Regions from separate parts of the Brevundimonas sp. FV1ye7S genome, predicted to be linked through region 2. Evidence: riboswitches for the same ligand, from Rfam matches in the RefSeq annotation. Region 2 holds a riboswitch; the other holds the start of a gene.
The links. A riboswitch is a leader RNA that binds a small molecule or an ion and turns the genes downstream of it on or off. The one in region 2 is predicted to bind cobalamin.
Positions count from the first base shown of each region.

Region 1: it holds a riboswitch for cobalamin, as region 2 does, so the genes downstream of both, metE (5-methyltetrahydropteroyltriglutamate--homocysteine S-methyltransferase) here and ACW18C_RS16335 (TonB-dependent receptor plug domain-containing protein) in region 2, are expected to answer to the same signal.

Region 1 is NZ_CM178726.1:2,247,870-2,259,503, reverse strand. It holds gene ACW18C_RS10990 (carboxylesterase/lipase family protein) at 1-544, shown strand, start outside; gene ACW18C_RS10985 (L,D-transpeptidase family protein) at 545-1,600, opposite strand; gene ACW18C_RS10980 (hypothetical protein) at 1,647-1,808, opposite strand; gene ACW18C_RS10975 (GNAT family N-acetyltransferase) at 1,982-3,142, shown strand; gene ACW18C_RS10970 (transcriptional regulator) at 3,153-4,067, shown strand; gene ACW18C_RS10965 (GIN domain-containing protein) at 4,152-5,042, shown strand; gene ACW18C_RS10960 (porin) at 5,183-5,938, opposite strand; cobalamin riboswitch at 6,183-6,385, shown strand; gene metE (5-methyltetrahydropteroyltriglutamate--homocysteine S-methyltransferase) at 6,493-8,850, shown strand; gene ACW18C_RS10950 (acyl-CoA thioesterase) at 8,847-9,614, shown strand; gene rpsJ (30S ribosomal protein S10) at 9,911-10,216, shown strand; gene rplC (50S ribosomal protein L3) at 10,238-10,987, shown strand; gene rplD (50S ribosomal protein L4) at 10,987-11,625, shown strand; gene ACW18C_RS10930 (50S ribosomal protein L23) at 11,625-11,634, shown strand, end outside.
Region 2 is NZ_CM178726.1:3,342,664-3,354,297, forward strand. It holds gene ACW18C_RS16310 (TonB-dependent receptor) at 1-789, shown strand, start outside; gene ACW18C_RS16315 (PAS domain-containing sensor histidine kinase) at 997-2,889, shown strand; gene lpdA (dihydrolipoyl dehydrogenase) at 3,013-4,434, shown strand; gene ACW18C_RS16325 (methyl-accepting chemotaxis protein) at 4,523-6,349, opposite strand; gene mutS (DNA mismatch repair protein MutS) at 6,439-9,141, opposite strand; cobalamin riboswitch at 9,206-9,399, shown strand; gene ACW18C_RS16335 (TonB-dependent receptor plug domain-containing protein) at 9,551-11,377, shown strand; gene ACW18C_RS16340 (aldo/keto reductase) at 11,361-11,634, opposite strand, start outside.

The sequences.
Region 1 (11,634 bases), 1.1 Mb from region 2:
CAACGAGGTCAAGGACATGGATCGCTACCAGAAGGAGACGATCTGGATGTACGGCGATGTCGGCCCGCGCGTGCTGGACCGCTATCCCGTCGGTCCTGAGGGGCCGGCCTACGCCATCGCTGCGAACTTCACCGACCAGAGGTTCGCCTGTCCGTCCCAGGCCCTGCGCCGTCAGTTGTCCCGCTATGTGCCGGTCTGGGGCTATGAGTTCGCGGATCGCGGCGCGCCCTTCGTCCTGCCGGACTGGCTGGTCGGCCTGGACCTGGGCGCCTATCATGCCAGCGAACTGGCCTATGTGTTCGGGACCAGTTGGGTCTTCACCGATGTGAAGCGGTTCACACCCCGGCAGAAGGCCCTGTCCGACCGGATGCAGAGGTTGTGGGCCGGTTTCGGCCAGGGCGACTTCGGCCCCGAATGGCCCCGCGTCGAGGGTGCGGGGCCGGTGCGGGTGTTCACCGCCCAGGGCGACCGACTGGATAAGGACTTCTTCGGCCGCCACCACTGCGACTTCTGGGACGGAACGCCTTTCGGCGCGGTTCAGTAGTCAGACGAACCGCACGGTCACGCCGGGCTTGACCTTGTCGGCCAGCATCCAGGCGTCCCAGTTGGTCAGGCGGACGCAGCCGTGCGAGGCGGTCTTGCCGACCAGATGCGGGTCGGGCGTGCCGTGGATGCCGTAGCTGGGCTTGTTCAGATCGATCCAGACCACGCCGACCGGATTGTTCGGTCCCGGCTGAACCACGACCTTTCGGCTTCCCTCGCCAAAGCTCAGCTTGGACGGGTCATAGGTATAGTTCGGATTGCGGGCGACGCCGTTGACCTTGACCGTGCCGGTGGGCGTCGGATTGTCGCCGCTGCCGATGGTGGCCGGGAAATAGGCGATCAGCTTGCCGTCGGCGGCGAAGGCCTTGACCGATCCCTCGGCCTTGTCGACGTCGATATGGTCCACCTCGGCCGGCAGGGGCGTGGTGTTCACCGCCGGAACCAGCAGGGTCTGGCCGACGCGGTTGAAGTCCGCGCCCGGGTTCATCGCCCTCAGCAGGCCCTCGGTCACGTGGAACCGCTCGGCCAGGGCCTCGACGATATTGGCGTAGCCCATCGCGGCCGCCTCGCCCTGGGCTTCCAGATCAGTCGGAACCACGCCGATATAGGGGCCGGCGACGTCCTCCTGGGTGATCCGATAGGTCGAGGTCACGGCGCCGATCCCCACGGCGCGAAGCCGGCCCATGATGTCGGCGTCCAATTCGCCGGTGACGGGCAGACCCTGCGCCTCCTGAAAGGCCGAGATCGCCTGACGCATGTTCGAGCCGGCCAGTCCGTCGATGGCGCCGGGCGAAAACCGCGCCCGTTCCAGCAAAATCTGGGCGCGGATCAGGGCCGGTTCCGGTTGAGCCGGATTTTCCGCCGTCGTCGGGGGCGTGTCGGGTGCGGGGGGCGAATAGGCGCTGTTCTCGATGGCGTCGCGCGACAGGGGGCCTGACTGCCCGACTTCGGCGGCGGGGGACGTCGCCGCATCTCGGTCATTGTGGGCGGGCGGGGAACAGGCGGCCAGGGTCAGGACGGCGAGACTGGAGGCGAGGCAGGCGAAACGGCGGTTCATTCGGGAGCTTTCGGAGGCGACAGACAAGGGCGTGGAGGCGTCGGGTTCAGTTCTCTTCGCCCGTCGCGGGATCGGTCGCGGTCTCGCCGGAGTTGCTGGAGCCTTCCGAGCCCTTGGGTTCGGTCGCGGGGCGCGGCGGTTCGCCGTCGTGGTCCGGACGCAGGTTTTCGTTCTCTACGTTGCGATTGTCGGGGCGTGCGTCTGTCATGGGGGTCTCCTGGCGGAGCAGGCCTCCGCAGGATGGCAACGCGCGCGGGCCGGCGGGGCTCCCGGCTGTGGCGATATCACCCCGTTCACCATGACGATGAACCATACCGAAACGGGCCATGGCGCATGGTTTCTGGAATGGACCTTGCTCCCAAGGGTCGCATGAGGACGCGCATGGCCGAAACGCTGCAGGTCGAGATCATGAGCGCGGAGGCGATGGGCTCCGCCGCGATCGCCCTGTGGCGCGACTGGACGACGACCAATCCGGCCCTGACCAGTCCCTATTTCCGCTGGGACTATACGCAGATCGCCGCCCGCGTCTGTCCAGGCGCGGCCGTGGCCGTGTTTCGGCGCGGCGGGCGGATCGTCGGCTTCTTCCCGCATCAGAAACGCGGCGGATCGGTGCAGCCGCTGGGTGCGCCGATGAACGACTATCATGGCGTGATCGCCGCCGAGGGCGAGACCATCACGCTGGAACAGGTGGCGCACCTGCTTCATGCACGCCGGTTGAACGTCCCCGGCTGGATCGGCGCGGCCGAGACCGGCCAGGCGCGTGAGACCGTTCAGGTCGCCATGCCGGACGCCGGCTTCGACGCTTGGTACGCCGAGCGTCGCGTGACCTTCGGTAAATATTTCAAGGACAAGGAACGGGCCCGTCGCAGCCTGGAGGCCGAGCTGGGCCCCGTTCGGGTCGAACGCGGCCTGCGCGACCCCGCCCTGCTGGACCAGTTGATTGAACTGAAGGCGGCCCAGTATCGCCGCTCGGGCCTGCACGACATTTTCGCCTGTGGCTGGACGCGCGACCTGCTCCACGCCCTGATGGCGGACCCCCGGCCTGACTTCGGGGCCTCGATGGCGGCCATGCATGCGGGGGACAAGCTGGTGGCGATCGAGTTCTCGCTACACGCTGGTCGGCATTATCATTTCTGGTTCCCGGTCTATGAACCCAGCCTGGCGCGTTGCTCGCCGGGGATACTGCTGAGCATGGACACGATGCGGCTGGCCTCGGCCGAGGGTTTCCGTGTCTTCGACTTCGGGTTCGAGGGCGAGAGCTACAAGAAGTATTTCGTCAACGCCCGGCAGACGGTGCGTGAGGCGGTGGTGATGCGGCCCGGCCTGACCCAGGCCCTGGGCGACGCAGCGGTAGGGGTGCTGGACAAGGCGGGCGGCCGGGGCGAGGCGCTGCGGGCGTCGCTGCGCCGTCGCTGGTCCACCATCGAGGCCTGCGAGGCCTCGCCGGTCGGGCGGCTGCGCGGCGCGGCCGTCGCGGTTCGGTCCGCCGTCAGCAAGGCCGCCGCCCGCAGGAAGACGCCCACGCGCGTCGCCCATGTCTGAGGATACGATCATGAGCGGCCGCCGCACCCGCTATCCCGGCCCCATCGCCGAGGCCGGAACCCATCCGCACAGCCTGGTGGAACAGGGCTTCGCCGAGGATGCGGCCCTGGCCGCCGTGCTGGACCGCTATCCGGCCGAACTGTTCGACATCAATCTGTACGATTACGACGACGCGGGCCAGGTGTCCTTGCGCACCGGCGCGCGGGGGCGGCTGTCGGGCGAGGACCTGCTGGAGGCGATCAAACAGGGCCGGCTCTGGGTCAATCTGCGCGGGGTCGAGACGGCCTGGCCCGAATTGTGGGCGGCGGCGATGAAGGATTTCGCCGCGATCCAGGCGACCTATCCGGGTCTGCGGGCTGTGCGGAACGCGGGCCAGCTGATCCTGTCCTCGCCCAAGGCGCGGGTGCCCTATCATTTCGATGCGGCGGGGGTGGTTCTGTTCCATCTGCGCGGGCGCAAGCGGCTGTTCGTCTATCCGGGCGACGAGCGGCATCTGCCCGAGCGCAGCATGGAACAGGTCGTCGCGCGCCAGACGACGGAGGAACTGCCCTATGATCTGGCGTTCGAGAACGACGCCCAGGTCATGGATCTGGAGCCCGGCCGCGCCCTGACCTGGCCCTTGTATGCGCCGCATCGTGTGGAGAACCTGGACCGGTTCTGCGTCAGCCTGTCGATGGATTTCCAGACCTGGCCGTCGCGGTTCAGAAACGGCGCACTGTTCACTAACGCCGTGATCCGCAGCCGGGGCGGCGAGCCGCGCCTCACCGACGGCATGGCGGCGCCGGAACTGGCGGCGCGCTGGGTGGCGTCGCTGGCTTTGAAACGAGCCGGGGCGATGAAGAGCCGGATCGCGACCTTCGAGCGCGACTTCCAGCCCGAGGTCGGGGCTGCGGACGGCGCGGGCGCCTTGAACGCCACCCGTTAATTCGAGTTCATGACCTCGAGTTAAAATGACTCGCGGGTCGCCAGCGCGCACCTTTTCCTCATATCCGGGAAAGGGAACGCCTCCATGAAAACCGCTCTGATCGCCGCCGCCGCCGTCGCCGCCCTGACGGGGTTGGCCGCCGCCGCGCCCGCATCGGCCGGCGAAGTCGAGATCCGCAACGCCGTGGCGCGCGTGGTCGTCATCGTCGAGGACCGACAGGACATCGCCGTCGAGGTGACGCAGGGCCGGTCACGGCTGCCGGCCGTACAGGTGCGGCGCAACGGCCGTGACGTGGAGATCGACGGCGGGCTCCGCCGCAATGGCGTCTGGGGTCGTGGCGACGGCATACGCAACTGCAACTCGGGCCGCGCAGACGCAGCCCAGCCCGGCCAGGGCGCGACGGTCGAGGTGCGCGATCTGGGCCGCATCCGGCTGGAGGACGCGCCCCTGATCATCCTGCGCACGCCGCGGAACGTGGATGTCAGCGCCGGCGGCGCCGTATTCGGCGCCGTGGGACGCGGCGCGCGCTCGGTCGAACTGGACAGCGGCGGCTGCGGCGGCTGGACCATCGCCAATGTGGACGGCGACCTTGAGCTGGGCGTCGGCGGTTCGGGGTCGATCCGCGCCGGGACGTCGCGGACGCTGGACGCCAGCGTCGGCGGTTCAGGCTCGGTTTCGGCCGGCGGCACCGGCGACCTCAAGGTCGCCGTCGGCGGCTCGGGCAATGTGGAGGTCGCCAGCGCCAATGGTCAGGGCGACATCTCCATCGGCGGCTCGGGCGGGGTGAACGTCCGCCAGGGTCGGATGGACAAGCTGTCGGTCGCCATCGGCGGGTCCGGGGACGTCCGCTACGGCGGAACGACCCGCGACCTCAGCGTCGCCATCGCCGGCTCGGGGAATGTCCGCGTCGCCGCCGCCACAGGCTCAGTGTCCCGCACCGTCGTCGGATCCGGGACGCTTCATATCGGGCGTTAAGACCCGTATCTCGCCGCGAGAGGAAAGGCCCCCGGTCGTGGAACCCTGGGGGCCTTTTTCGTGCGTCGATCCGGACATGAAAAAAGCCCCGGCGGATCGCTCCGCCGGGGCTCTTCTCATCCCGTGAGGGAGGCCGTTGCTTACAGGCCGCCCAGGACGCTCGTGATCGACGAGACGTTCAGGCCGGCGCCGGCGCGGTCACGCGCTTGCAGACCGCCGCCGAAGCTGTAGCGCAGGCCCAGCGACCAGGTGTCGACGTCGATCGAGTCGACGTCGGCGCGGGTGTAGGCGGCGCCGACCGAGAACGGGGTGTTCTCGATTTCGTACTCGGCGCCCACGCCATAGGTCCAGGCGTCCACGTCGCCGCCGGCCACGTCCACGTTGTTGTAGCTGACGCCGGCGTTCAGGCGCAGGTTCGGCATGACGTAGAAGGCGGCGTCGCCGCCGACGGTCCAGATGTCGGCGTCGCTGTCGTCAGACGTGGTGTAGGCGACCAGGCCGGTCAGGGTCGCGTTGGACAGGTACTTCTGGGCTTCGGCGCCGACGGTCCAGACGGGATCGTTGCCCGAACCGATGTCGTTGGCGGCGACGAAGGCGCCGGCGCGGACGTCCGAGGTCCACATCTTGGTCAGGTGGGCGGCGGCGACGCCGGTGACGTCTTCTTCACCGAAGGCCTTGGTGTAGTCGACGGCGCCGTTCAGGGTCACGGTCCAGTCGGCGGCCGGCAGGGCGACGGTGCCGTCCACGGTCCAGACGTCGGCGTCGACGTCATCGCCGGCGACTTCGACCGACGGGTTGGAGTAGGTCACGCCGACCGAACCGATGGCGTTCTGGGCGAAGGCCGGGGCGGCGAACAGGGTGGCGGCGGCGGCCGAGGCGAGGAGGATCGTCTTCATTTTCTTTTGTCCTTAGCAGTCTGTGCCCGGGTGGAGGCCCGGGGAGGGCGGCTGCTACCAGTCGGCGCGAGAAGCTGAGCAATAAACCGTCGTTACATAAGTGTCTTGAAACTGACATGTGTCTCATCCGCCACGCCTTGTGGTCGAAATGTGTCACGCGCGCGCGTTTCATGCGGCAAGGGGTTAACGGGTCGCAATCATATAAGGATATCCTTATATGTATTGACGGCTGCGCTTGATTGCGGTCATGTGCCCGGGTCGTGGTCTGCACGCGGTCTTCGGGGCGCGTGGAGCTAAGAGGGAAGCCGGTGTGAAACCGGCGCTGCCCCCGCAACTGTAAGCGGCGAGTCGAGGGTCCATCTCGTGTCACTGGCGTTCGCGCCGGGAAGGCCGGATCCGAGGCGTCGACCCGTGAGCCAGGAGACCTGCCCCGACAGATAACGTCCTCCGGCGGGGTGTCCGGTCAGGCCGCATGCGCGCCGCCGGACCCTTGTTCGCGTCGGCGTCCGCGCGACCCTGTCCGAAGCCTGGCCATAATACAGGTTTCGAACGTCATGACCCGCCACACTGTCCAGGTCGCCACCCTCGGCTTTCCCCGCATCGGCCTCAAGCGCGAGCTGAAGACCGCGCTTGAGGCCTATTGGGCCGGCAAGATCGACGGGGACGCCCTGCTGTCCACCGCCGCCGAGCTGCGCGCCCTGACCTGGGCCTGCCAGCGCGATCTGGGCGCCGACATCGTGCCGTCGAACGACTTCTCTCTTTATGATCAGGTGCTGGACCTGACCGCCATGGTCGGGGCCGTGCCCGCCGCCTATGGCTGGAGCGGAGATCGGGTCGATCTGGCGACCTATTTCGCCATGGCCAGAGGGTCTGGGGCGCCGGGGTCTCGCGGCGGCGACAGTCCGGTCTGCGAACACGGTCATGTCCACGGCGGCGGTGAGGGCGCGCCGGCGATGGAGATGACCAAATGGTTCGACACCAACTACCATTATCTCGCGCCTGAGTTCACGGCGGATCAGGTCTTCCGGCTGGGCTCGACCAAGGCGCTGGACGAGTATCTGGAAGCCAGGGGGCAGGGGATCGACACCCGGCCAGTGCTGCTGGGGCCGGTCAGCTATCTGCTGCTGGGCAAGACGCGCGGGGCCGACTTCGACGTCCTCAGCCTGCTGCCTCGCCTGCTGCCGGTCTATGCCGAGGTGTTGCGGTCGCTGGCGCGCGCGGGCGCGACCTGGGTGCAGATGGACGAACCCTGCCTGGTCACGGACCTGAGCGACGAGGCCAAGGCCGCCTATGATCACGCCTATCGCGTGCTGGCCGATGTGACGCCGCCGATCAAGCTGATGCTGACCCCCTATTTCGGCGCGCTGGGCGACAATCTGCATACGGCGTTGAAGCTGCCGGTGCATGGCCTGCATCTCGACCTGATCCGCGCCCCGGAGCAACTGGCCCCGGTCGCTTCGGACATGCGTCCCGATCAGGTGTTGTCGCTGGGCGTCATCGACGGCCGTAATGTGTGGAAGGCCGATCTGAACGCCGTATTGGACCGGGTCGAGCCCCTGGTCGCCTCGGGCCGCCGGGTGGTGCTGGCGCCGTCCTGCTCGCTGCTCCACACCCCCATCGATCTGGAGCGTGAGACCGCCCTGGAGCCGGAGATCAGGAACTGGCTGGCCTTCGCCGTGCAGAAGGTGGCCGAACTGGCGACCCTGGCCCGCGCCCTGAACCAGGGCCGCGATGCGGTGAAGGCCGAACTGGACGCCTCGACCGCCGCCGTCGCCTCGCGCCGCACCTCGCCGCGCATCAATGATCCGAAGGTCCAGGCGCGCGCCGCCGACGCCGACCCCGCCCTGTCGACCCGCACCTCCAGCTTCGAGATCCGGCGCACGGTGCAGCAGCGGCGGCTGAACCTGCCCGCCTATCCGACCACCACCATCGGCTCCTTCCCCCAGACGGCCGAGGTTCGAAAGGCGCGCGCCGATCACGGCAAGGGCGTCATCGACGACGCCGCCTACGCCGCCTTCCTGCGCGAAGAGACGGCGCGCACGGTGAAATGGCAGGAAGACCTGGGTCTGGACGTGCTGGTCCACGGCGAGTTCGAACGCAACGACATGGTCCAGTATTTCGGGGAACAGCTGTCCGGCTTCGTCTTCACCAAGGCCGCCTGGGTCCAGTCCTATGGCTCGCGCTGCGTGCGGCCGCCGATCATCTATGGCGACGTGTCGCGGCCCAGACCGATGACGGTGGAATGGTGGCGTTACGCCCAGGGCCTGACCGAGCGGCCGATGAAGGGGATGCTGACCGGCCCGGTGACGATCCTGAACTGGTCCTTCGTGCGCGACGACCAGCCGCGCAGCGAGACCTGCCGCCAGATCGCCTTCGCCATCCGTGACGAGGTGATCGATCTGGAAACCGCGGGCGCCGTCGTGATCCAGATCGACGAGGCGGCCCTGCGCGAGGGCCTGCCGCTGCGCCGCGCCGACTGGGCGGCCTATCTGGACTGGGCGGTCGAGTGTTTCCGCATCACCGCATCGGGCGTGCGGGACGAGACCCAGATCCACACCCACATGTGCTATTCCGAGTTCAACGACATCATCCAGTCCATCGGGGCCATGGACGCCGACGTCATCTCCATCGAGACCTCGCGGTCCAGGATGGAGTTGCTCGACGCCTTCTCCGACTATCGCTATCCGGCCGAGATCGGCCCGGGCGTCTATGACATCCACTCGCCGCGCGTGCCGTCGGTGGACGAGATGGCGGCCCTGCTGACGGCGGCGGCGGGCAAGCTGCCGGCGGACCGGCTGTGGGTGAACCCGGACTGCGGCCTGAAGACCCGCGGTTGGGCCGAGACCGAGGCGGCGCTGACCAATATGGTCTCGGCCGCGAAGGCCGCGCGCCTGGAGGCCGTAGGGGGATGAGCGTCACGCTTATAGACATGGTGTTCCCCGGCGACGCCAACCACCACGGCACATTGTTCGGGGGCGTCGGTCTGGCGCACCTGGACAAGGTCGCCTTCCTGGCCGCCGCGCGTCATGCGCGGCGGCACACGGTCACGGCCGGCTGCGAGCGGATCGACTTCGCCGCACCCGCCCGGATCGGTGAAATGGTCGAGGCGACGGGGCGGGTGGTTCGCGTGGGCCGCACCTCCATGGGGGTCGAGGTCGAACTGTGGGCCGAGGCGCCGGTCAGCGGCGAGCGCCGCCTGTGTACGCGCGGCGTGTTCAACATGGTGGCGCCCCGCGAAGCGGGGCAGGGCGACCTGCCGCCGGTTCCGGACAAGCGGGAGGAGCCGGGGGACGGCTGGCTGCGGACGGCGGAGATGGTCTTCCCGACCTGGACCAACCACTATGGCACCCTCTACGGCGGCGACGCCCTGAAGCTGATGGGCAAGGCCGCCTTCATCCGCGCCACCCGACGGGCCAGGGGCGTCATGGTCATGGCGGCGTCGAACCGCATCGACTTCTCGTCGCCTATAAGAGAAGGAGACATGATCGAACTGGCGTCGCGCGTCACGCGGGTCGGCCGCTCCTCCGTCGCCATAGAGGTGGAGCTGTGGGCCGAGGCGCTGTTGACCGGCGAACGACGCCGGTCGGCCGTGGCCGAATTCGTCATGGTGGCGGTCGATGAGGCGGGGCGATCTGCGCCGATTTCGAAGCCTGCGGCGACGCTGGAACCGGCCTGACGGAATCCTGTCGCCCCCACGGTTTCGCCGCTTGACGAAAATGGAATCGGTAGGCATAAGCCCCACTCTTGTTGGACCGGCTGTGCATCCCCGGATGCAGACGCGGTTCGCAGGAACGACCTGAGACCCTGTTCTTTGCAGTGACCCAGGACTTTAGCGGCCTTCGCAGGCGACTGCGTGGGCCGATCGTTTTTGCGGATTTGCGTTCCCTGAGGGCTCTATGCCCGAAGGCCTTCGGTCTTTGAAATGGTTCACAGGGACGCGGTCCTCCGACCGCATTGGAAGTAAGCACCGATATGGATCAAAGCATCCGCATCAGGCTCAAGGCCTTTGATCACCGCGTCCTCGATTTCTCGACGCGCGAGATCGTCAATACAGCCAAGCGCACCGGCGCGACCGTTCGCGGTCCGATTCCGCTGCCGACCCTGATCGAGAAGTTCACCGTGAACCGCTCTCCGCACGTCGATAAGAAGTCGCGTGAGCAGTTTGAAATCCGCACGCACAAACGCGTGCTCGACATCGTCGACCCCACCCCGCAGACCGTGGACGCGCTCATGAAGCTCGACCTGTCCGCCGGTGTGGACGTCGAGATCAAGATTTAAAGTAGAAAGAGGCGGGATCCGATGCGCACGGGCGTGATCGCCAAGAAGCTGGGCATGACCCGCGTGTTCGCCGATGACGGCGCGCACGTACCGGTCACTGTGCTTCAGCTCGACGGCTGCCAGGTCGTCGGCCAACGTACCCAGGAGCGTGACGGCTACGTCGCTCTCCAGCTGGGCGCTGGCACGAAGAAGGCCAAGAACACCAACAAGGCTCAACGCGAGACCTTCGCCAAGGCGGAAGTCGAACCGAAAGCCTATGTGACCGAGTTCCGCGTCGATGCGGAAGGTCTGCTGGACGTGGGCGCCGAACTTTCGGCTGAACACTTCGTTGTGGGTCAGAAGGTCGATATCCAGGGCGAGACCATCGGTAAGGGTTTCGCTGGCGCCATGAAGCGCTGGAACTTCGGCGGCCTGCGCGCCACGCACGGTGTTTCGCTGTCGCACCGTTCGCACGGTTCGACGGGTAACCGTCAGGATCCGGGTCGGACCTTCCCGGGCAAGAAGATGGCCGGCCACTACGGCGCGGAAACCGTCACCACCCAGAACCTGACCGTCGTCCGCGTGGACGCCGAGCGTGGCCTGATCCTGATCAAGGGCGCTGTCCCCGGTCACGACGGCAGCTACGTCAAGGTTCGTGACGCCATCAAGAAGGCTCGCCCGGCTGACGCTCCGTTCCCCGGTGCGCTGAAGTCGAGCAAGTCTGCTGCTCAACCCGCCTCGACCCCGGCTGAAGAGGCCTCCGTCGAAGCGACCGAAGGCGGTGAAGCGTAATGAAACTCTCTGTCATCCAACTCGACGGCAAGGCCGCTGGCGACGTGGAACTGTCGGACGCCGTCTTCGGCATCTCCGACATCCGCGGCGACATCCTGGCCCGCACCGTCAACTGGCAGCTGGCCAAGCGCCGCGCCGGCACGCACAAGGTTCAAACCCGCAACGAGAATTCTCGTACGGGCAAGAAGATGTACAAGCAAAAGGGCACCGGCGGCGCTCGTCACGGTTCGCGCCGTGCACCGCAGTTCGTCGGCGGTTCGCGCGCCTTCGGTCCGGTCGTTCGCGACCACGGCTTCTCGCTGCCGAAGAAGATCCGCGCGCTTGCTCTGCGTCACGCCCTGTCCTCCAAGGCGAAGTCGGGCGACCTGATCGTCGTCGACACCGTCTCGGTCAAGGAAGCCAAGACCGCCTCGCTGCGCGAGACGCTCGGCAAGCTGGGCTGGACCAAGGCTCTCATCATCGCGGGTCCCGAAGTCGACACGAACTTCGGCCTGGCCGCACGCAACATCCCGCACATCGACGTGCTGCCGAACGCCGGCCTGAACGTCTATGACATCCTGCGGGCTGACAAGCTGGTGCTGACCAAGGCCGCTATCGAGGCGATCGAAGCCCGCTTCAGCGATAAGGAAGCCGCGTAATGGCCGCTC
Region 2 (11,634 bases):
GATAATCTGATCGGCCGGTTTGCTCTGACGCGCTCGATCTCGCGCCCCGAGTTCAACCAGATCGTACCGCGCCAGATCGACCAAACCGATAGCTCCAGCGGCAACGCGTCTTATGAAGTCGGCAATCCTGACCTGAATCCCACCCTGTCGAACAACATCGACTTCGGCCTGGAATACTACTTCGCCTCTCTCGGCGTGGTGTCCGCCAACGCCTTCTACAAGGACCTGACCGACTACCGATACATCCTCAAGTACTCCGAGGATCTGGCGGGCGGCGGCAAGGCCAAATTCGAGACACCGATCAATGCTCCCGACGGCCATATCGCCGGCCTTGAGCTGAACTGGCAGCAGAAATTCGGCTTCCTGCCGGGTCTGCTGTCGGGCTTCGGCGTCTTCGCCAACTACACCTGGACCGACGCCGAGATCAAAACGGCGCAATCCTATGGCGGTCGCGATACCTTCTCCCTGCCGGGCCAGTCGGACAGCAACTATAATGCGGCCCTCTTCTACGAAATGGCCGGCTTCAGCGCCCGCCTGTCCTACACGAAGCGTGGCGACTATCTTGAAGAGATCAACGCCGACGACGCCGATCTGGACCTCTATGTCGAGGGCCGCGAACAGCTGGACTTCACCACCAGCTATGACTTCGGCAACGGGGTCGAACTGTTCGGCGAAGCCAAGAACCTGACCGACTCGGCCGGGGTTCGCTACTACGGCTCGCGCGAGCGCACCTACGAGTACGAGAAGTTCGGCTACAACATCTTCGTCGGCGTCCGCTTCAAGCTCTAGGACCCCGAAACCTAGACGCAGAAAGGGCCGGACGGCGACGTCCGGCCCTTTTTCATGGGCGAAGCGCGCCGCGCTTCCGGGCGGCTTGACGACGGGCCTCGTCATGAGGTCTGGGTATCGGAGACCACCCCCGCTCCGCTGGTTCGCCCCTTGCAGATCCTGGCGAACCTGGGCGGCGGACGCCCCAGATTGAAACGGATCGACCGAATGTTTCTCGAAGGCGAGGTCAACTGGACGCTGATCTTCGGCATCACGGCCGTCGTCGGCTACGCCCTCGCGGCCGTCGCCCTCTGGTTCGCCGTGACCCACGGCGCCCGCCACGCCAGCGCAAGCGACCAGCTCGACATCGTCCAGAAGGTGGCCGAATCCTCCGACAGACGCCTGTTCGAGACGATGAACGCCGTGCCCGTGGCCATGGTCGAGACCGACAGCACGGGCAAGTTCGTCTTCGCCAACCGCGCCGCCCATCAGCTGCTGGGCCGTCGCGACGCCGAACTGCTGGGCCTGCGCTTCCATTCCGCGACCTGGGGCATCACCTTCCCGGACGGCAAGCCGATCCCCGCCGATCTGTTGCCCAGCGCCCGGGCCCTGCGCGGCCAGACGGTGCGGGGCTTCCAGCATCTGATGATGAACGCCGCGACCCGCAAGAAGATGCTGGTTTCGGTCACGGCCATGCCGATCGAGAACGAACGGGGCCAGATCACCGGCTCCATCGCCGCCATCGTCGAGACCGACGTCCTGACCACCCCCGCCATCGAACCGGCGCCGCCCCCGCCGCCGCCCGCCGCCCGGCCCAGTCTGGCCGACCGGGTGTTCGACGCCGCCTCCGGCGCCCTGGTGGTGGTCGACGCCGACGGCCGCATCCGCCAGGCCAACCGCACCGCCCTGATCATGCTGGGGCGCGGCGAGGGGGTGACGGGTTCCGACTTCGCCGACCTGTTCCTGCCGCTGGACCGTCGCACCGAGGGCCGCCAGGCCTTGCGCGCCGCCCTGAACGCCGATGACGGCGAGGCTGCGCCGATCGAGACGGTGGACGCGGACGGCGCGGGGATCCGCTGGACCCTGACGCCCCTGGCCGACGAGGCGGATCGTCCGGACGCCGTACTGCTGGCCGGCGCCCCCTTGGAAGACATCGCCCCGACGGAGACCGGCTCCGAAACCGCAGAACCGGCCCCTCTGTCCGATGCGCCGGAAGACGACGCCGGCCAGGACGATCCGCACGATCCCGTCGCCGAGGCCCTTCAAACGGCGCAGGCGGACTTCGCCCGCCGCGAGAGCGAAATCCTGGCCGCCCATAATCAGGCCCTGCTGGACACGGTCGCCGAGGCCGCGCGCGCCGAACAGGCGGTTCGCGCCGAGCTGGAGGCCGAACGGCGCATGGCCAATGTCGGCCGTCTGGCCGGCGGCGTGACGCATGATTTCAACGCCCTTCTGGGGGTCATGACCTCGGCCCTGGACATGATGCTGCGCCATGCCGACGAGCCCGAGCGCATCCGCCGCCTGGGCCAGGCGGCCCTGGCCGCCGGTCAGCGCGGCGAACGCCTGACCCGCCGCCTCAGCGCCTTCTCTCAGGACGAGGACCGCACCAATCTTCAGCGGCTGGACGTCGGGATCTTCCTGGCGGGCCTGGAGACCAAGCTGCGTCTGCTGTCGGGGCCGTCGATCGACCTGATGATCGAAACCCCGGCCCAACCGGCCTTCGCCCGGATCGATCCGGCGGCCTTCGAGGCGGCGGTGCTGGCCCTGACGCGAAACGCGGTCGAGGCGTCGAACGGCGTCGGGTCGGTCGCGGTGCGGCTGGCGGTGATGGCCGACGACAGCCTGAGACTGAGCGTGCGCGATTCCGGCCCCGGCATGGACGCCGACACCCTGCGCCGCGCGGCCGAGCCCTTCTTCACCACCCGGCCGGATGCGGCCGGCCTGGGCCTGTCGCAGGCCTTCGCCTTTGCACGCCAGTCCTCGGGGGCCCTGGCGATCGACAGCACGCCGGGCGAAGGGGCGGAGGTCTCCGTCACCCTGCCCCGCGCGGAACAGCAGGACGCGGACGCGAGCGAAAATACGGGCCAGACGGACGAACCGGCGCCTGAAATCGTCTCCTGACGGCTTCCTCCCCCTGCAAAGGTCGATTCCGGCGTCCCATATGTCGCCCGGCGGTTGACCCCTGCGGGGTCGGCGCTAGTGTCCGCCCGCCTGCCCCCACGCGCCAGAAGACCAGAGGATATCATGGCCGAAGCCCCCGTTCCCTACGACGTCGTCATCATCGGCGGAGGGCCCGGCGGCTATAACGCCGCGATCCGCGCCGGCCAGCTGGGCCTGAAGGTCGCCTGCGTCGAGATGCGCGCCACCCTGGGGGGCACCTGCCTGAACGTCGGCTGCATGCCGTCCAAGGCCCTGCTCCACGCCTCGGAAATGTTCGACGCCGCCAACAGCGAATTCGCCAAGATCGGCATCGAGGTCCAGCCCAAGCTGAACCTGGGCCAGATGCACAAGGCCAAGGACGACAGCGTCACCGCCCTGACCAAGGGGATCGAGTTCCTGTTCAAGAAGAACAAGGCCGACTGGATCAAGGGCCGCGGCAAGATCGTCGCCAAAGGCAAGGTCGAGGTGACCGCCGCCGACGGTTCGGTCCAGACGCTTGAGGCCAAGAACATCGTCATCGCCACCGGCTCTGAGCCCACCCCCCTGCCGGGCGTCGCCTTCGAAGACGGCAAGGTGATCGATTCCACCGGCGCCCTGTCCCTTCCGGCCGTGCCGAAGAAGCTGATCGTCATCGGCGCCGGCATCATCGGCCTGGAGCTGGGTTCGGTCTGGCGCCGTCTGGGCGCCGAGGTGACGGTGGTCGAGTTCCTGGACCGGATCACGCCGGGCATGGACACCGAGGTCGCCACCGCCTTCCAGCGCACCCTGACCAAACAGGGCATGGTCTTCAAACTGGGCGCCAAGGTCACGGGCGCCAAGCCGGTCAAGGACGGGGTCGAACTGACGGTCGAGCCGTCGGCCGGCGGCGCAGCCGAAACGATCAAGGGCGACGTCGTCCTGGTCGCCATCGGCCGCCGCCCCTACACCGAGGGCCTGGGTCTCGAGACCATCGGCGTCACGCCGGACAAGCGCGGCTTCATCGACCATGACCACTTCAAGGTCGCCGGCCAAGTCAACGAGGGCGGCGTCTGGGTGATCGGCGACGTGACCCACGGCCCGATGCTGGCCCACAAGGCGGAGGAAGACGCGGTCGCCGTGATCGACACCATCGCCGGCAAATACGGCCACGTCGACTACGCCCTGGTGCCCAGCGTGGTCTACACCTTCCCCGAAGTGGCCTGGGTCGGCCAGACCGAGGACCAGCTGAAAGCCGCCGGCGTCGCCTACAAGAAGGGCAAATTCCCCTTCACCGCCAACAGCCGCGCCAAGATCAACCACGAGACCGACGGCTTCGTGAAGGTTCTAGCCGACGCCGCCACCGACAAGGTTCTGGGCGTCCACATCATGGGCCCGCAGGCCGGCGAGATGATCCACGAGGCCGCCATCACCATGAGCTTCGGCGGCGCCTCGGAAGACATCGCCCGCACCTGCCACGCCCACCCGACCCGTTCGGAAGCCGTCCGCCAGGCGGCCATGGATGTCGAAGGCTGGATGATGCAGGCCTGATCCGCCGCACCCTGACGGGCGTCTGACATGAAAAAGGCCCGCTCGGCAGTCGCCGGGCGGGCCTTTTTTGATCTTGTCCGGCTTGGGCTCAGGCGGCCCAGACGGTCCGGGCGTCCCGAGACTGGCTGTCCGCACCCGGCTCGCCGATGCGGAAGCGCGACACCAGTTCGGCCAGTTTTTCCGCCTCCTGGCTCAGCGCCTGGTTGGCGGCGGTGGTCTGTTCGACCATGGCGGCGTTCTGCTGGGTCGTCTGATCCATCTGATTCACGGCGACATTGATCTCGGCCAGACCCACGGCCTGTTCTTGGGCCGAGGCGGCGATCTCGCCCGCCAACTGGTTGATCTCGGCCACCTGGTTGATCAGGGCGGTCAGGGCGCCGCCGGTCTGGGACACCAGCCGGGCGCCTTCGCCGACGCTGGCGCCCGAGGCGGCGATCAGGCCTTTGATCTCGCGCGCGGCGTCGGCGGAACGCTGGGCCAGGGCGCGCACTTCCGACGCCACCACGGCGAAGCCGCGGCCGGCCTCGCCGGCCCGCGCCGCCTCGACGCCCGCGTTCAGGGCCAGAAGATTGGTCTGGAAGGCGATCTCGTCGATGACGCCGATGATCTCGCCGATCCTGCCCGAGGTCGCCTCGATCTCGCCCATGGCGGCGGTGGTGTCGGCGATGATCCGCTCGCGCGTTCCGGCCCCGCCGCGCGCCTGGGCGGTGATGTCGGCGGCGGACCGGGCGCCCTCGGCCGTCTTGCGGACAGTGACGGTGATCTGATCCAGGGCGGCGGCGGTCTGTTCCAGGGCGGCGGCCTGGCGTTCGGTGCGGCGCGACAGGTCGTCGGTGGCCGTCGACACCTCGGCGGTTCCGGCGCGCATCGCCCCGACCAGATCGACGATATCGGCCATGGTGGCGGCCAGGGTGTCGGCGGCGGTGTTGTAGTCGTCCTTCAGCTTGCGGCTGCGCTCGGCGAAGCTGGCGGTGATGCGATGGTTCAGGTCGCCGCGCGCCAGGGCCGCAAGACCCTGGCCCAGGGCCCCGACCACGACGGCGTCTTCCTCGGCCAGGCGTTCGCGCTCGGCCTCGCTGGCGGCGTGGGTGGCGCGGGCGGTTTCGCGCATCGCCTCGGCCTCGGTCTCGGTCGCCTTCTGGCGCACGGCGGCGTCGCGGAAGGCGATGACGGCGCGCGCGATCTGACCGATGTCGTCTCCGCGCGAGACCCAGGGGGCGTCGAAGTCGGTGCGGCCCTGACGCAGGGCCTCCATCCGCTCGCACAGGGCCTGTAGCGGCGAGAACATGCGGCGCGAGGCGACCAGACAGCCGCCCACCACCAGCAAGGTGACGACGACGCCGCAGATCAGCAGGCCGGCCATCATATGGTTCACCGAGGCCATGAAGTCGGCCTTGGGAATGCCGACATACAGCACGCCGATGGTCTGGCCGGCGGCGTTCTTGATCGGGTCGTAGGCGACGAAATAGGGCTTGCCCAGGATGTCGGCCTGACCACGATAGGGTTTGCCGGACTTCAGCACCGCGTCATAGACGGGGCCGGGCTTGAGTTTGGTGCCGACAGCGCGCGAACCGTCGTCCTTGACCACATTGGTCGTGACCCGCAGGTCGTCCATGAAGACCGTCGCCGTGCCCCCCACCAGGGCCTTGATCCGATCGACCGGTTCGACGAAGTCGTTCATCGGCGTGGAGCCGACATACAGTCGGCCGTCGCGCGCCGAAAACCCGTCGCCGTAGTCGGCCAACACGTCCCAGGCGACGCGCATATTGGCCTCCTGGCGTTCGGCGGCGCTGGCCTCTGCATCCCGGGTCAGCAGCACCACGGCCACCGCCAGCAGGAGCGCGGTCAGGGCGGCCAGGGCGCCGATCACCATGAGGGCGATCTTGGCCGAAAGGGAAAGCGCGCTGGGTTTCATCGCCGTATCCAGTGGAGGCTTCGGGTTTTCAGTCAAGCATCCCTGACATGAGCAAGGTTAAGAACCTTCTCCGACGGCAATACTTTATCTCATCTCGATGTGAGCATTCCCTTGAGCCTGTAGAGAGCCTCCAGCGCCTCGCGCGGGGTCAGGGCGTCGGGGTCCACGGCCCCGAGCGCCGTCTCGACCGGCGAGGGCGCAAGGACGGGCGCCGGTTCCGCCAGGGCGAACAGCGGCAGGTCGTCCAGACGGGCGGTCGCCGCCTTCTCCCCTTCCAGCCGTTCGAGCACGGATCTCGCGCGGGCGACCACGGCGCCCGGCACGCCCGCCAGTTTGGCCACCTGCACCCCATAGGACCGGTCCGCCGCCCCCGGCGCCGCCTCGTGCAGGAAGACGAGATCGCCGTTCCACTCCTTGGCCACCATGGACAGGTTGCAGACATGGTCCAGCCGCGTCTCCAGCTGGGCCAGCTCGTGATAGTGGGTGGCGAACAGGGTGCGCGCCCTATTGGTCTCGTGCAGGGCCTCCGCCGTGGCCCAGGCGATGGCCAGGCCGTCATAGGTCGCCGTGCCGCGGCCGATCTCGTCCAGAACGACAAAACTGCGCGGCGTGGCCTGTGTCAGGATGGCGGCGGTCTCGACCATCTCCATCATGAAGGTGGACCGGCCCCGCGCCAGGTCGTCGCCGGCGCCGACGCGGCTGAACAACCGGTCCACCACGCCCAGACGCATCGACCGCGCCGGCACGAAGGCCCCGGCCTGGGCCAGGATCACCAGAAGCGCGTTCTGGCGCAGGAAGGTGGACTTGCCCGCCATGTTCGGGCCGGTGACGATGGCCAGGCGGGCGCAATCCGCCCCGGAGCCGTCCAGACGCGCATTGTTGGGGGTATAGGGATCGCCGGCCGCCTTGACCGCCGCCTCGACCACCGGATGCCGCCCGGCCTCGACGGAGAAGGCCAGGCTGTCGTCCACCACCGGCCGGGTCGCCCCGACTTCCTGCGCCCATTCCGCCAGGGCGGCGTGGGCGTCCAGTTCGGCCAGGGCCTCGGCGACCGCCTGCAGCGGCTGGGCCAGACGGGCGACCTCGCGCCGCCAGGTCTCGAAGATCTCGGCCTCGATCGCCAGGGCGCGATGGCCCGCCTGGCTGATCTTGGCGTCCAGTTCCGACAGTTCGACGGTGGTGAACCGGACCTGGCTGGCCAGGGTCTGGCGGTGGATGAAGGGGCTGTCCGGCCCGGCCCGCAGCAGGCCTTCCGCCGCCTTGGCCGAGGTCTCCAGGAAATAGCCCAGGACGGCGTTGTGCTTGACCTTGAAGGCCACGCCGGACTCGGCCACGGCCCGCGCCTCCAGATCGGCGACCACCCGGCGGCTGTCGTCGCGCAGGGTGCGGGCCGCGTCCAGTTCGGGACGATAGTCGGGGCGCACGAAACCGCCGTCGCGCGCCAGGTGGGACGGCTCGTCCACCAGGCCGTCGATCAGATCGGCCTTCAGCCGCGACACCTCGGGCGACAGGCTGAGACGATCCAGGGCCAGGGCGATGCGGCGCGGCTGACCGGTGATCGGATCCACCTGGCCGATGAACAGGCCGGCCACCCCCTCCGCTATGGTCAGGCCGACACGCACCGCCGCCAGATCGCGCGGACCGCCGCGTCCCAAGGCCAGCCGCCCGACCGCGCGGGCGATGTCCGAGGAGGCCTTCAGCCCCTCGCGCAGGTTGCGGCGCAGATCGCGCCGCTCCAGCAGCCATTCGACCGCGTCGAGTTGTTCGTTGATCGCCAGCGGATCGCGCAGCGGCCGGGCGATCCGTTCCGCCAGGGCCCGCGCCCCGCCCGAGGTGACGGTGCGGTCGATACAGGCCAGCAGCGAGCCTTCGCGTTCGCCCCTCTGGGTCCGGTCGATCTCCAGACTGGTCCGCGTCGCCGGGTCGATGGCCAGAAAACCGCTCTCGCCCAGCCGACGCGGCGGCGCCAGGGCCGGGACCTTGCCGGCCTGGGTCGTCTCCAGATAGGCGGCGATCAGGCCCAGGGCCGAGACCTCGGCCTCCTCGAAGGCGCCGAAGCCGTCCAGGGCCGCCACCCCGTACAGCCGCTCGACCCGCGCCTGGGCCGCCTGGGGCTCGGCGATGGCGCTGGCCAGGGCCTGGACCACGCCGCCGGACCCGTCCAGGGCGTCCCGCGTCGCCGGGTCCGAATAGATCCGATCCGTGACCAGAACCTCGGACGGCCGAAACGCCGCTAGGGCCGCGCCCAGATCCTCCAGCGCACAGGCGACGCTGTCCACGGCCCCGGACGACAGCTCCACCACGGCCACCGCCGCCCGCCCCTTGCGCACCGCCACGGCCGCCAGACGATTGGCGCCCCGCGCATCCAGCAGACTGTCCTCGGTCAGGGTGCCCGGCGTCACCACCCGCACCACGCCGCGATGGACCACGGCCTTGCCGCCGCGCTTCTTGGCCTCGGCGGGATCTTCCAGCTGTTCGCAGATGGCGACCTTGTGGCCCAGGCGGATCAGTCGGGCCAGATAGCCCTCCATGGCGTGAACCGGCACCCCGGCCATGGGGATGTCCTCGCCCTGGTGCTTGCCCCGCTTGGTCAGGGTGATGCCCAGGGCGGCGGCCGCCACCTCGGCGTCCTTGAAGAACAGCTCGTAGAAATCCCCCATGCGGAAGAAGAGTATGGCGTCCGGCTGGCCGGCCTTGGCCGTCAGATACTGCGCCATGAAGGGCGTCGCCCCTTCCAGCGAGGCGGCGACTTCAGGCGAATGTTCGGGGGAGGGAAAAGCGGGCGCGTTCATGTGCCGTCAGGGTGACGGATCGCGACCGACCGCTCAAGCCCGTTAACGGCTCTTGCACAGGCTTGTCACCCCTGCGATAGGCCGTGTCAGGCGGTTAAGGGAACACGGTGAGACACCGTGGCTGTGCCCGCAACTGTAGGCGGCGAGAGCGTCGTCCGTCCGGGGTCTCGACCCCGGCGCCACTGGGTGACTGGGAAGGCGAGGACGGCGGTTTATGACCCGCAAGCCAGGAGACCTGGCCGCCTAACGTCGCTCGTCCGCTGTCCGGGACCAGACAGAGGCGCGGGGACTATTCTCGTCGCAGCGACCCGATCTTGCGCCGTCCGGACCTTTCAGGCCCGGCGGATCGGCTCGCTCATACCGGTTCCTCGCGCGCACTCGCGGAGCCGACATCGGGGATTCTCGCTCAATGAAGCGCTCCATTCTTCTCTCCACGGCGGCCCTGTCCGCCGCCTTCGCCGCGCCCGCCTTCGCCTTTGACGAGGCGACCCAGCTGGACGACGTCGTCATCACCGCCACCCGCATCCCGGCCATCGTCGCCGACACGCCCGGCGCCCGCGTCATCGACGGCAAGACCATCGAACAGCGCGGCGCGATCTTCGCCGCCGACATCCTGTCGGACGTCCCCGGCCTGTCGGTGACCCGTTCCGGCGCCTTCGGCGGCGTGGCTCAGGTCCGGATGCGTGGCGCGACGCCCGGCAAGACCCTGGTCCTGGTCGACGGCGCGCCCGTCAACGACGCGGCCGAGCCCAACGGCGCTTATGATTTCTCCAGCTTCGAGCTGGCCGACATCGAGCGCATCGAAGTGCTCAGCGGCCCGCAGTCGTCGCTGTGGGGATCGGACGCCATCGGCGGCGTGATCGCCTTCACCACCAAGGAGATCGAGGGCCTGCGCGCCGAGGCTGAGGCCGGCAGTTTCGACACCGTGCGCGGCCGCCTGGCCGCCGGCGTCGCCAATGAGACCTATGCCGTCAGCGCCTATGTCTCGCGCTTCGACACCGACGGCATTTCCGCCGCCGACGAGGCCGACGGCAATTCCGAGGCCGACGGTTTCCGCAGCACGACCCTGGGCGCCAAGGGCCGCTACGCCTTCTCGGACCTGGTCAAGGTCGACGGCTCGGTGCGCTGGAACAAGTCAAAGGCCGACCTGGACGGTTTCCCGGCGCCGAACTACGCGCTGGCCGACACCGACGATACGCAGGAAAGCGAGCAATGGTCGGGGTTTGGCCGGGTGGCCGCCAAGGCGTTCGGCCTGAACCATCAGTTCAGCGTCTCGGCGTCGGATCTGGATCGCAGCTCGGTCAGCGACGGCTTCGGCTCGACCTTCACCGGCGACCGCCAAGCCTATCGTTGGCAGGCCAATGGCGCGACACAGGATATCGACTATGCGTTCGGCGTCGAACGCAACGAGGCGTCGGCGGCCCTGTCGTCGGGCCTGTCGCGCGACCTGTCGATCACCTCGGTGTTCGGCGTGGCCCAGTATGACGTCGGCGCACTGAACCTGACCGGGGGCCTGCGTTACGACGACACCGACGATTTCGGATCCAAGACGACGGGTCGGGTTTCGGCGGCCTATGATCTGGCCGGCGGCTTCATCCTGTCGGGCGCCTATGGCACGGGCTTCAAGTCGCCGACGGTCAGCCAGGCGGTCTGCGACTTCTGCTACGCGCCCCTGCCCTGGCCGGAGCTGAAGCCGGAAACCGCCGACAGCGTCGAGATCGCCCTGGGCTGGGCCTCGGGCGATGGTCGTTTCGACGGTCGCGCGACCCTGTATCGCCTGAACGTCGAGGACCAGATCACCTATACGGCCGGTCGCTACATCAATGTGGCCAAGACCCGTTCGGACGGGTTCGAGCTGGAAGGCCGTGCGCTGTTGGGCGCCGGCTTCGACCTGACGCTGGCCTATGCCTGGACCGACGCCGAGGACCGCACGACGGGCGCCCGCCTGTTGCGTGTGCCCGAGCACGCCGGTTCGGCGACCCTGGGCTGGACGGGCGACCGGGTCTCGGGCGCGCTGACGGTGCGGGCGGAAGGCGACCAGGACGATTCCGGCGGCTTCTCGACCGTGGCCCGCGAGGGCTTCGTCACGGCCAATCTGAACGCCGCCTACGAATTGACGGACAAGGTCACGTTGACGGCCCGGATCGAGAACCTGGCCGACGAACACTATCAGCAGGTGTTCGGTTACGGAGAGCCGGGACGGTCCGGCTATGTCGGGGTCAGGCTGCGCTACTGATCCGCGCGCGGGCGTCGGCGGTGAAGGCCGCCGGCGCCTCGAGCGCCAGTTCCGGCCAGCTCAGGTCAGGGCCGGGCGCGTGGGCGGCGGCCAGGATGGCGCGCAGTTCGGCCGCCGAGGCCACGCTGGCGACCACCCGGTCCACCGCCTTCAGCGAAAAGGCGTAGGCCAGGGCCGCCTGCATCGGATCGCAGCGCCGTTCGGCCAGACGCCGGCGCGTCCGCGACAGGGCCTGGGCGTAGTTGGCCAGATGGGGC